Regions from separate parts of the Hahella chejuensis KCTC 2396 genome, predicted to be linked through region 2. Evidence: predicted binding sites of a transcription regulator. Region 2 holds the regulator's gene; the other holds the start of a gene.
The links. The regulator PhoB, encoded in region 2, activates phosphate uptake and scavenging genes when phosphate is short. The targets are predictions, from matches to a motif close to TGTCATANNNNTGTCANA.

Region 1: the regulator PhoB is predicted to act here: its motif matches at 4,356-4,373, upstream of HCH_RS30355 (lipin/Ned1/Smp2 family protein).

What each region holds. Positions count from the first base shown of each region.
Region 1 is NC_007645.1:6,844,938-6,851,510, reverse strand. Features, by position in the region: gene HCH_RS30370 (lactoylglutathione lyase family protein) at 1-183, shown strand, start outside; gene HCH_RS30365 (AGE family epimerase/isomerase) at 468-2,411, shown strand; gene HCH_RS30360 (DJ-1/PfpI family protein) at 2,478-3,179, shown strand; gene HCH_RS30355 (lipin/Ned1/Smp2 family protein) at 3,282-4,265, opposite strand; gene HCH_RS30350 (hypothetical protein) at 4,693-5,010, shown strand; gene ltrA (group II intron reverse transcriptase/maturase) at 5,539-6,573, shown strand, end outside.
Region 2 is NC_007645.1:764,671-771,243, reverse strand. Features, by position in the region: gene HCH_RS03515 (NAD(P)/FAD-dependent oxidoreductase) at 1-237, opposite strand, end outside; gene rd (rubredoxin) at 288-455, opposite strand; gene HCH_RS03505 (hypoxanthine-guanine phosphoribosyltransferase) at 691-1,248, shown strand; gene HCH_RS03500 (monovalent cation:proton antiporter family protein) at 1,310-3,283, shown strand; gene ubiA (4-hydroxybenzoate octaprenyltransferase) at 3,333-4,235, shown strand; gene phoB (phosphate regulon transcriptional regulator PhoB) at 4,372-5,064, shown strand; gene phoR (phosphate regulon sensor histidine kinase PhoR) at 5,121-6,449, shown strand; gene HCH_RS03480 (response regulator) at 6,456-6,573, opposite strand, start outside.

The sequences.
Region 1 (6,573 bases), 1.1 Mb from region 2:
CTGGCTCAGCGCATTGTCGAACTGGGCGGCAAGCAAAGAATGCCGATCCGGGAATATTTTCCGGGTGAAAAGCCATACCGAATGGTCTACATGGAAGACCCGTTCGGCAACATCGTGGAAATTTATTCGCACTCCTACGAGCTGCACTACAGCGCGGGAGCCTATCAGAATAAATCCGCGTAACGGACTTCGGCTCTGACGCCTGGGCGCAAGCCCGGAAGAACAATAGCGACGCGTTACGCCGGTCGGTGGCGAAGCGCGTTGTCCTCACAGACTTATTTCTGCGTTGTAAGCAATTCATATCTTCAGACAAGCGCCTGCGCGGGTGCGCAGACAGGGGGATAAAGCCGGTTATTCCGGCGAAAACAGGCAGTTTTCAGGCGCTTCCAGGGAGATGGAGCGATAGGAATTTTTGTTTATAGCACATGAGTTGTTGACGTTAAACGAAAAGAAAACGAAAGAATAATATGTTTAAGAAGAAGATACTGGCCTGCGTTGTTACTGCTTCACTCTCTACATTAGTCTCCATTTCCAGTCCGGTCGCGGCGGCGAATGAGCCGCAGGCTGCAAAGGCAGCAGCCCCGTCTGCGTTTATGGCGGAACGTACTGGATTCACCTTTTCCGATCTGGTCGCCGGTTACGTGACCGGATATGACCGCGCTCATAAGACCTTCGCCATGAAAACCCGCAATGGCCACGAGCTGTCCGTCAAAATCGGCGACAACGCGTATGCGGAATTCGTGCGTAATCTGGGTGAAGAGTTCAAGAACGCCACCGATAAGTTGGACGTCATGCTGACCCAGGGGCGCTATGTTTACGCCTATGGCGTGTTCTATCCCCATGACGGCCAATACGCGCTGGAGGCGACCCATCTGGTTTTTCCCACAAGTCAGGATAACCAATACGTCTTTGAGCAAAGCGACTGGTGGAGCCGTCAAATCAGTGAGTTGGCGGACTTCTATCTACAGGCGGAGTTCGGCGACGGTCCGATCGATTACACACTTTATCGCACCAACCTGTCTCTGGAAGGGGATAAGCTGGGGGACGGCATTCAGGAAGCCGCTACTTTATCCCGCCTGATATACGGCTTCGCCACCGCCTATATGATGACGGGAGAGGATCGTTACTGGGAGGCGGCGAGCAAGGGCTCGGCCTATCTGCGCGCCAACTTTCAGGTAAACGAGGGCGAGCAGTTCTATTGGCTGCACGCCTTGGACGTCAATGGCAAAAACGGCGTTGAGGCCTTCGCGGGCTCGCGTTTCTCCGACGATTACAACGCCATCCCCTGTTACGAGCAGATCTATGACCTGGCGGGACTGGTGCAGACCTATCGCATTACTGGCGACAGCGCCATTCTGCAGGATGTGGAGAAAACCCTGTCTTTATTTGAAAACCGCTATCGCGACAAGAGCGCCCAGGGCGGCTACTTCTCCCATATCGATCCGGTGACGTTCAGCCCTCATGCGGAGTCTTTGGGCGATAACCGCAGCAAGAAGAACTGGAACTCGGTGGGCGATCACGCGCCGGCGTATCTGATCAACCTGTGGCTGGCCACGGGTAAGGTGGAATACGCGGATTTTCTTGAGGATACCTTCGACACCATCGCCGCCCGCTTCCCGAGTAACGGTGAGAGTCCCTTCGTCAACGAACGCTTCTTCGCGGACTGGTCTGTGGATGCCGGTTACAAGTGGCAGCAGGACCGGGCAGTGATAGGCCATGACCTGAAAATCGCCTGGAATTTGATGCGCATGAACAACCTGCGTCCGAAGGCGTCCTATTCCGAGCTGGCGCAAACCCTGGGCGACGCCATGCCCAAGTACGGCGCGGATTTGCAGCGCGGTGGATGGTACGACGTGGTGGAGCGCAAGCTCGGCGACGGTCAAAGCCAGCATCGTTTCGCTTTCCATGATCGCAAAGCCTGGTGGCAACAGGAGCAGGGCATTCTGGCTTATCAGATTCTGGCGGGCGTGACCGGCAACCCTGATTATCTACAGTTGGCGCGGGAATCTTCCGCTTTCTACAACGCATGGTTCCTGGACCGCACGGACGGCGGCGTCTATTTCAATGTGCTGGCTGGCGGCCAACCTTATGTGGAAGGCATGGAGCGCAGCAAAGGCAGCCATTCCATGGCGGGGTATCACGCCTTTGAATTGGCCTATCTGTCAGCGGTGTACAACAAGCTGCTGATTCTGAAGCAGCCTATGGATCTTTACTTCAAGCCGCAGGCGAACGGCTTTACCGGTAATTTGTTGCGAGTGGAGCCGGACATCCTGCCCAAGGGCAGCGTGAAGATCGACAAAGTGTGGGTGAACGGCGAGCTTTATCAGGATTTCGACCCGGCGAACCTGACGGTGACGCTGCCTCGCGAGCGTCAGGAAATGAACGTCAAAGTCAGACTGACCCCTGCCTGATTGCCTATTCGGACGCCCTGATGTGCGGGGCGTCCGCAACCAGATTGGATGTAAAGGAATTAACCCATGTATTTAAGATCGACGACCTTACTGCTGGCGGCGCTGACGCTGTTCGCCTCGCTTTTCTCTTCCGCTTCCTCTGTAGAAATCCCGCAAATCACGGTGCAGACGCCGCCGGTGACGGGTGAGTACAAAGGCAAAATCGGCGTGTTGGTGGAGGAGCATTTCGATGAAACCGAGTTGGTGGCGTTTCAGCAATATTTCCCCGTCCACGGTTATGAAGTGGTGTTCATGTCCTATTTGTGGGGCCAGCCTGAACTGACCTTCAACGGCAATGACCATCAACGCCAAGTGGTGGTGAAGACCGATATCACCCAGGTGGATCTGTCGCAATACGCTGGCGTCATTCTCATCGGCGGCTACGCCATGGATCGTCTGCGCTATGAAACCGAGTTAAGCGACGATGGCGTCTCCCGCGCCCCGGCGCTGGCGTTTTTGCGTCAAGTCATCGCTACCGATCGCATTAAAATCGGCGCCATTTGCCACTCGCTCTGGCTGTTCACCGCGGACCCGTCGTTGCTGCAGGGGCGTAAAGTCACCGCCGCCCACAATATCGCCGCCGACGTGCGCAACGCAGGAGGAGTTTTGCAGGTGGAGAATAATCAGGCCGTGGACACCTTCGTGGACGGCCATTTGATTACCGGCAAGCACCCGGCGGTAGTGGACGTTTTTATGGAAACGTTTTTACGGGAACTGGATAAGTCCTGATTCTCTCAGTGTTTGCAGGAGAGAGGTTTCCGTTCCCGCTGGGGTGAGATGAAAACAGGGAAGCGAAGGCTTCCCTGTCTACCACGGCTTATGGCGTCCTGGCTATCGCCATTCGCAGCCTGCGGCGGGGGTTTCCGTCACTACAGTGGAGTAATGATAGGCGTAATCGCCGTCAACCGTCTGTGTCCCTTCCTTACCGGCTTCCGGCCCGATGATGTAAGTCTCGGACTTTGACAAACCGGCGTCGGCGTAGGCCGCGATATCGGTGGCGGCGTTGCCGTAGGCGCGTACGATATCCAATTGCACGTCGTTCAGCAGGTGACGAATATAGGCGGTCTTATACGCTTGAGTCTGTGGGCTGGCGGGGTTTTCCGCGTTGCTGTCCGTGCGCAGGTGCCATTGGAACAGGCCTTTGGTGTTGAACCAGTTGCGGGTGGTTTTCGCCATCCAGTACTGGCGGCCGGTGAGATACACCACCTGATAGCCCTTCTCCACGTAGTCCCACACCACTTCGGCCGCGTAGTTGTGCATTTCCGCAGTGTCCGTGCCCAGGTAGTCGCCAATGGCTTCGAAGTCATTCAGGGTGAGAGTGCCGTCGATATCAAACAAGACTGTTTTACGGCCGGGCTGCACCACGGTCAGGTAACCAGACGCTTCCGTGTGATCGCCTTCCACCACCATGCGCACCACGTAGTCGCCCTCCGGCTTGTTGATGTTGACATAAATCTTGCCGTCGCTATTGGTGCGATGTTCTCCCAGATACTCCCAACCGGACATACCGGTTCCGTAGACGTAGACATGTATGTCTTCATCTTCCAGGTCTTTGTGGAACAGGGCGGAGTAGTCGAACTTCCCCACCATGGTGGCGGAGTCGCCGGCTTTGACGATCTGGTCGTGGACCATATGGAACGGCTTATTCAAAGAAGCAAGCAGACGGTTACCCCAATGGTGAAACGACTTCTGCGCCGGCTTCTGCAGACCTGGAGCATGCAGCACGCTGTCATAGTCAGGGCAATATTCAGCGTTAGCGGTCAGACTGAGTGAGGCGGCGAGCAACCCGCCAGCCAGAAAAGAGAGTTTATGCATGATTTTAAAGAGTCCTTTTTTAATTATTGTTCAATGAGGCGTCCCCATTTCATCCTGTTCAGTAAACGGGGTATGAACGCGGCCCTAATTTTTCACAGCAATATGAAAAACTGGTTAAAACCGTCAGGAAATTGTGCATGTGGAAGAGGGAGGGGAGTATCCCTAATAAAGCCTATTTTTGATGAGATTTTGGTTGTTTTGATAAGGTATGATGGGTGCTTCCCGCATTACGAAAACGCCAACTAGTCGAGTCATCTATGTGATCTCGGACTTATGCCCGATTGCAACGAAATGGTGTAATTTTGTAATTTTATTGGTAATTGGGATCTTGTGGTCACTTTCGCTACAAATAACACCTAGAGATGCCCGTGTGGAAGGTATATATTTTGGGAATGTAAAGCGTACTCGTCAGCAGGAGGGGAAGGCTGTGTTAAATAAAGTTGTAAAGATGGGCGCACTCGCCTCATTGTTGGTTATCTCCGCGTTTAGCTTTGCGGCTCCGAATGAGGGCGGCATGGTGTACAGCGGATATGTATACAAGTTTGATAAAGGCTCTCATAGCTTGGGATTAGTCAGGGCTTGGTCCACCTTTAACAAAGACTCAGACGTCAAAATGGTGAAACTGGACCCCAGTTTGAAGTTTGATGGTCTTACTGAAGGAACCAAGATCGAATACAAGCTTGGCGATAGCTTTAGTGCGAACGAGCGGATTGTTGAGTATTGGAAAGCCAATCCAGATTCCTGATTCCGCATCGACTTGATCGGTTCTGATTGAAAGCTGCTGACCATCGGGGAGCAGCTTTTTTTTTGTGCGCCAGGCATGGCGCGTAGTGCCTTGACGGGCGCTGTTCCGGTTCAGGTGGTGCTGGCCGGATGACTTGGGGGTGCAAGTCCCCTGTGGGCCCGGCAAGGGGAACCACTAGCCGAACGGCAAGGGTGTCCATCGTGAGGTGGAATCTGAAGGAAGCCGTAGGCAAAGCACTGGCCTGACGAACAGGAATCGCATACGAGGCGGCCACACTGGGTAAGGCGGCAAATACCGTCAAAGCCCGTACTTGCACGGAAGGTGTGGACGTAGATGCGGCGGGCATAAGTGTGAAGGTCACGCGTCTTACCCTGGGAAGTCTGGTTCTCTGCCGTTGTGCTACTCACCTCGTGAGGGGTGGGGATGGAGCGCCAGAACTCAGCCGAGGTCATAGTAGGTGCGTTACCGCGTACTGAAGGACTGAACATGGTTGACCGCCAGTAGGCGGTGAGTTCTCGTGATGTGCTTATGAAGACAGAAGCGATCCGGATGGGTCAGGGTATTCAGGGAGACGTCGGACGGTATCCGGCAGAGACTGAAGCCCGTGTTGAGGCAGACACGGGGGCTCACTCGTGGACGAACGCGGAGCCGAATACGCTGATGGAACAGGTGCTTGAGCGCCCGAACCTGATGCATGCGTATCAGCGGGTGATGTCCAACAAGGGCGCCGCCGGTGTCGATCAGATGCCGGTGGCGGCCCTGAAAGGCCACCTGCAACAGCATTGGCCAACGCTGCGAGAGCGGCTGTTGGCCGGAGACTACCATCCTCAACCAGTACGCCGGGTCAGTATCCCCAAACCGCAAGGCGGAGAACGGATACTGGGCATCCCAACGGTACAGGATCGCCTGATCCAACAAGCCCTGCACCAAGTGCTGAGCCCGATGCTGGAGCCGATCTTCTCGGACCACAGTTACGGGTTCCGCCCCGGGCGAAGCGCCCATCAGGCGGTTAGGGCGATGCAACGGCACATCAACGACGGTCACCGCTGGGTGGTCGATCTGGATCTGGAGCAGTTCTTTGACCGGGTCAACCACGATGTGCTGATGGGCCTGCTGGCCCGCCGCATCGCCGACCGACGGATGCTCACCCTGATCCGCCGATACCTGCAAGCCGGTATGCTGGACGGTGGGCTGGTCAGCCCAAGGCGGGAAGGCGCGCCGCAAGGCGGCCCCCTGTCACCTCTGCTCTCTAATGTGCTCCTGACCGAACTGGACCGGGAGCTGGAGCGCCGGGGCCACCGGTTCTGCCGCTACGCGGACGACTGCAATATCTACGTCCGAAGCGAGCGGGCCGGTCACCGGGTCATGACTAGCATTACCCATTACCTGAAAATGCACCTTCGCCTGAAAGTGAACGCGGAGAAAAGTGCTGTGGATCGACCATGGCGCCGGAGCTATCTGGGTTACAGCGTGAGCTGGCGCAAGCAGGTACGGCTGAGGATCGCGCCGAAGAGCCTGAAGCGCTACCAGGCCAAACTGCGTCAGTTGCTCAGACAATCACGA
Region 2 (6,573 bases):
GGTGCGCACATCAATATTGAGTTGCTCCGCCATCTTGCCGGGATCGGCCATGGACAGCTGATCCGCGGTTTTAGCCTTGGCGAAGCCGGTGGAGAGCATGGGCTTGGAGTATGAGTGGCCGTCGTCCGCCGTCAGCATCAGCACTGGCGCGTCTTTGTTGAGTTTGCGGAACTCACGGGCCAGCGTATAGCCGGCGAGGCCGGTTCCGATAATGACAATGGGCGCAGTATCCGGCATGACATATCCTTTTAATTTTCAGTAGAGAGTTGAGCGGCTTAGAGAGCGAATTAACCGATTTGAATCATTTCAAAGTCTTCTTTGCCGACGCCGCAGTCTGGACAAATCCAGTCTTCCGGCACATCTTCCCAGCGAGTTCCGGGAGCGATACCGTCTTCGGGCCAGCCTTCCGCCTCATCATAAATGTATCCGCACACCACACATTGCCATTTACGCATCACAGTATCCTATTCAATTTTGTCAAAAAAGCCGCAAAGAGCTTCTTATTTATGGTAAAACGCCTGATTCACAGTGAGTGCATTTATAAGGTTCCGGCAGGCATTGATCAAGTCATTCCGGGGCTAAATCGTTATACTAGCCGTTGTTGGGACGCCAGCGTCGCCGACAAAGCCTATAACTTATTCAGAATCTTAGAAAATTCATCATTACAACGGTAACTCTCAGGTAATTCCAATGTCCCATAATATGGAAAACATGCAGCAGGTATTTCAGGAAGCAGACTGCCTTTTCGACGAAGCACAGGTAGACCAGGCTATTGAGCGCCTGGCGCAGGAAATCACGGCGCAGCTGAAAGACAGCAACCCTTTGGTGTATTGCGTGATGACCGGCGGCGTCGTGTTCGCAGGCAAGCTGCTGCCCAAGCTGCGCTTTCCTCTGGAAGTCAGTTATATTCACGCTACCCGCTATAACAACCAGACCAGCGGCGGCGGTCTGAAATGGAAAGTGGAGCCGGCGGAAACCCTGGAAGGGCGCACAATTCTGATCCTCGACGATATTCTTGATGAAGGGACCACTTTGCACGCCATCTGCGACTACTGCGAGGGCAAGCAACCGGAGAAAGTCTACACCGCCGTACTGGTGGACAAGCAGCATGAACGCAAAGTCTATCCCGGCCAGAAGTGCAACTTCACTGGCCTGGAAGTCGCCGACCGCTATATATTCGGTTACGGCATGGACTACAAAGGCTACTGGCGCAATGCGCCTGGCATTTACGCCGTAAAAGGCCTTTAAGCCGAGCCCGCCCGGGCGCTAAACCAATTCACTAACAGGCGATGTTGGTTCCTTACCTCTTATGCATGAAGCTAATCTGAGTCAGTTTTTGGTGCTGATAACCGCGGCGGTCGTCGTATCGTCGCTGTTCCGGCGCATGAACATTCCCTCTGTCCTGGCTTACCTCGCGGTGGGTCTCGGCGTCGGTCCCACCGCTTTGGGCTGGGTGGACGACGTGGAAACCATCCAGGTGCTGGCGGAGTTTGGCGTGGTTTTCCTGCTGTTCTCCCTTGGGCTGGAGTTCTCCCTGGCTAAGATGATTGCTTTACGCAAGGTGGTGTTCAACCTGGGCGGCTGGCAAGTCGCTGTGAGCAGCCTGGTGATATTTGGCGTCGCCCGGCTGTTCCAAGCCAGTACGGAAGAGGCCATTATCATCGCCGGAGCCCTGGCGCTTTCCTCTACAGCGGTAGTCAGCAAAGAGCTGGTGCAGCGTAACGAACTGGGCCAGCCTCACGGCGTCATGTCCATGGGTGTGTTGCTGTTCCAGGATCTGGCGGCGGTTATCTTCTTGATTCTGATTCCGTTCCTGGCCGGAGGCTCGGATAGCTCACTGGCCTTGGCTCTTGCTATCACCCTGGGTAAAGGCGTGCTGTTGTTCGCCCTGATGCTGGCCATCGGCAAGTACCTGCTGCCGATTATTTTCACGGAAGTCGCCAAGTCTCATTCGGAGGAGCTGTTCGTTCTGACTGTGCTGATGGTGTCCCTGCTTGCGGCGGCGTTAACCCACAGCTTTGGCTTATCCATGGCGCTGGGCGCTTTCATCGCCGGCATGATGCTGTCGGAGACCCATTATAAACATCAGATCGAGGCGGATATCCGTCCGTTCCGCGACCTTCTGCTGGGCCTGTTCTTTATCAGCGTGGGTATGATCGTCGACTTTCAGGAAGTGCTCGCCAACTGGCCGTGGATCTTACTTATCACCGCCCTGCTCCTGCTGGCCAAGGCGACGCTGATCGGCGCCCTCGCCTATCGCCATCAGAAAGACAGAGCCGTCGCGCTGAAAACAGGACTTTATCTGGCTCAGGGCGGCGAGTTTGGCTTCGCCCTGTTTGCGCTGGGAGAAAAGTTCCAACTCATATCCAAGCAAGCCGGCGCAGTAGTGATCACCACGGTCATTCTCAGCATCACCCTGACGCCCTGGCTGATGAATCTGGCTCGCCATCTCAGCGCCAGATTCCCGTCCAATAAAGACCAGGGCATAGCCCAGACCCGTGTGGAAGCGCTGACTGACGCCTGTTCCGAGCTGGAAGGACACGCCATCGTATGCGGTTTTGGTCGCGTTGGCCAAACCGTCGCCCGTTTCATGCGCCGTAGCGCCATGCCCATGACCGCCGTGGATAAAGACCCGGTGCGAGTAAAAGAAGCGGCCGCCGCGGGCGAACCAGTCCACTTTGGCGATTCCGAGCGATTGGATATCCTCAAGGCCCTGGGCCTGGAGAGAGCACGACTGATTATCATTACTTACGCGGATGTGGACAAAAGCCTGGCGGTGATCCGTAAGGTGCGCTCCACCGGCTCTAAAGTGCCTATTCTGGTGCGCACCGCGGATGACTCCAAGATGCCCTTGCTGCAGGAAGCAGGCGCCACGGAGATCGTGCCGGAGACGCTGGAGGCCAGCTTGATGTTGGTGACTCAAGTGCTTACTCTTATGGGCGCGCCGGCCAGGAAGATCCATCGTCAGATTGAGGAAGTGCGCCGTAACCGCTACAAAATGCTGCATGGTTATTACCCGGGCATTAACTCCCAGTTGGTCAGCGCTGACGGTACGCCGCTGGAAAAACTGCATGCGCTAACGCTGCCGGACGGCGCTTACAGCTGTCATCGCACTCTGGCGCAGATGAAGCTGGCGGCCTGCAATGTCGACAGTATTCGGCGCGGAGATGAGGAGTTCTTCGACCCTGCCGGCGACTTTGTTCTGCAGCCCGGCGATACACTGATTCTGCATGGTTCGGCGGATCAGGTTGAACAGGCGGAAAACAGGTTGCTGGGCGGCTGAGCTTGAACGCAGTTTCAAACCACACACTAAATCAGGATTCTGTTTGGCTATGAAATCCCAAGGGCGTCCACTTCCATCCGTAGCGGAGCAATTCAAAGCAAGATTGCCTGTTTATATCGGCCTCACGCGACTGAACCGCCCTATCGGAACTTACCTGCTGCTTTGGCCGACGCTGTGGGCGCTATGGCTGGCGTCAGAAGGAGCCCCCTCACTCAAAAACCTGTTCATCTTCGTTTTCGGCGTGCTACTGATGCGCTCCGCCGGCTGCGTCATCAACGACTACGCTGATCGCCGTATAGACATGCACGTCGAGCGTACAAAAGGCCGTCCGTTTGCGCAGAACCAGGTGACGGAAAAAGAGGCGCTTACCTTATTCGGCATTCTAGTTGGCGTTTCTTTTATCCTGGTGCTGTTCACCAACGCCTTGACGATTTACCTCTCAGCCGGAGCGCTGGCGCTGGCCTCCACTTACCCTTTCATGAAACGCCACACTTACCTGCCCCAGGTCGTACTGGGCGCGGCCTTCGCCTGGGGCATCCCCATGGCTTTCGCCGCAGAACTCGACGCAGTGCCACAGCAAGCATGGCTCTTGTATACCGCGACCGTGGTGTGGACCGTCGCTTACGACACCATGTACGCGATGGCGGACCGGGAAGACGACCTCAAAATCGGGGTCAAGTCCACGGCTATTCTATTTGGCGAGGCGGATCGCGCAGCCGTGGCGGGCCTGCAGGTATTGACCCTGGGCGTGCTGTTCATGGTTGGCGCGCAACACGAACTGGGCGTTTATTATCAGGTGTCTCTAATCATCGTCGCCGTGCTGTTTGTGTATCAACAACACTTGATTCGCGACCGCAGCTCCCAGCACTGTTTCAAGGCGTTCCTCAACAATCACTGGGTCGGAGCCGCCGTTTTCCTTGGTTTGGTTCTGGAGTTTTTATTCCGCCCCTAGGCTTACCCCGCTTCGCTTTGCCCGGCTATAAGCGGCCGGGCTCATTTCCATCACATTAATTAAGCGCCTGTCATATACTTGTAACAAAACGCCGTTGTAATAATTCGGCAATCGAGTATTCAAAAAGGTGTTTTGCATGGCTAGCAAACAAGTTCTCATTGTGGACGATGAGCCCGCCATCCGGGAAATGATCGCAGTCGCTCTGGAAATGGCCGACTATGACTACCTGGAGGCAGGGGACGCGCGGGAAGCGCACGCATTGATCATAGATCAGAAGCCGGACCTCATACTGCTGGACTGGATGCTTCCCGGCGTCAGCGGCATTGAATTCGCACGCAGATTGAAGCGCGACCAGAACACCTCCGAAATCCCTCTCATCATGCTCACCGCCAAAACCGAAGAGGACAACAAAGTCCAGGGTTTGGAAGTAGGCGCAGACGATTACATCACCAAACCATTCTCCCCCAGAGAACTGGTCGCGCGCCTGAAAGCAGTGCTGCGCCGCACCGCCGTACAAGGCATGGAAACCCCCATTGAAGTCGAAGGACTGCGCCTCGATCCTGTGTGCCACCGCGTCACCGCCAAGGGCGATGCGCTCAACATGGGCCCCACGGAATACAAGCTCCTGCAGTTCTTTATGACGCATCAGGAACGGGTGTATACTCGCGGGCAGCTTTTGGATCAGGTTTGGGGCGGCAACGTCTACGTGGAGGAACGCACGGTGGACGTGCATATTCGACGTTTACGTAAGGCGCTGGAGCCCAGTCATCATCACTTGGTTCAAACCGTGCGTGGGACGGGCTATCGCTTTTCGACTCGAGCGCCATAAGCGCCGCGATCCGTCTTAAATAATAAATAATTCCAAAAGAAGTATTCATAAAACGCATGCGCAATCACTGGCGTCATTATGTACGGCTACTGGTTTACAGTTTGCTGGGCTGTATCATTGTCGGCCTTATTATCGGTTCAGTGGCCTGGGCGCTAGTGTTCGGCCTTACCGCCTACCTGGGATGGACGCTCACCCAGGCGTTTCGCATGCATCGCTGGCTGTATCAGGCGAAAATGGAAGACCCTCCCGAAAGTCGCGGACTCTGGGGAGACCTGTTCGATGGCATACATCGCCTCCAGGTTCAGCACTATCGCTCCCGCGATCGGCTGCAAGCCATGATCGACCGCATCCAGGAATCCACCAACGCCCTTAAAGACGCCGTCGTCATGACCAACAGCGAGGGCGCTATGGACTGGTGGAACCAATCCGCGGAGAAACTGCTGGGCTTCAAGTACCCGACTGACCGCGGCCAGCTCATCTATAACCTGATCCGCACCCCCATTTTTAAACGCTACTTCGCTTCCAAGAAATACCAGGAACCGTTGATCCTCAACGCCCCCAATAATCCCAACCTGAAGTTACAGTTTCATATCACACTGTTCGGAGAAGACGATCGTTTGCTATTGGTGCAGGACGTGACGCGCCTGTACCGTCTGGAAGAGATGCGACGAGACTTCGTCTCTAACGTATCACATGAGTTGCGCACGCCATTGACGGTCATATCAGGCTATCTGGAAACCCTCATCGATAATGCCGACGAATTACCTCCGCGCTGGAATCGCGCCATGAATCAAATGCAACAGCAGGCGCAGCGTATGGAAGCGCTGGTCAACGATTTACTGCTGCTGTCCCGCATTGAAAATGACGGCTCCAACTTCAAAGCCACGCTGGTGGATGTGGACAGCATGCTACGCGCCATCTGCGACGACGCCCGCGCCCTGAGTCAGGAAAAAGGCCATCGCATAGAGTTGAGTCTGGAGAGCGCAGCCGGGCTTACCGGCAACGAAACGCAACTACACAGCGCCTTTTCCAACATCGTTATGAACGCGGTGAAATACACACCTCCCAATGGCGAAATTCGGGTGCGCTGGTTCGAGGATAAGAAAGGCGTGCATTTCGCCGTGAGGGACAGCGGCATCGGCATTGACCCCCTGCACATCCCCAGACTGACGGAACGTTTTTACCGCGCCGACCCTTCAAGGGCCGCAGACACTGGCGGCACAGGCCTGGGCCTCGCAATCGTCAAACATGTCCTGATCAATCATGACGGAGAGCTGGAAATCACCAGCCACATCGGCGCAGGCAGCACTTTTACCTGCCACTTCCCGCGCACCCGCATGGCGTCTGCGGAAGCGTTGGCGGAAGCCGAGGACGTGAGGGATTAAATAAGTCTAGAATTTGGCGATAAACTTGGATAACGACGCCATCTTATCCGGGTCTTCATCCACAAACCGAATAACAATGCTGATAAAGTCGGTATCCACTCGCTTCTCCACCGCCTGCAGCATA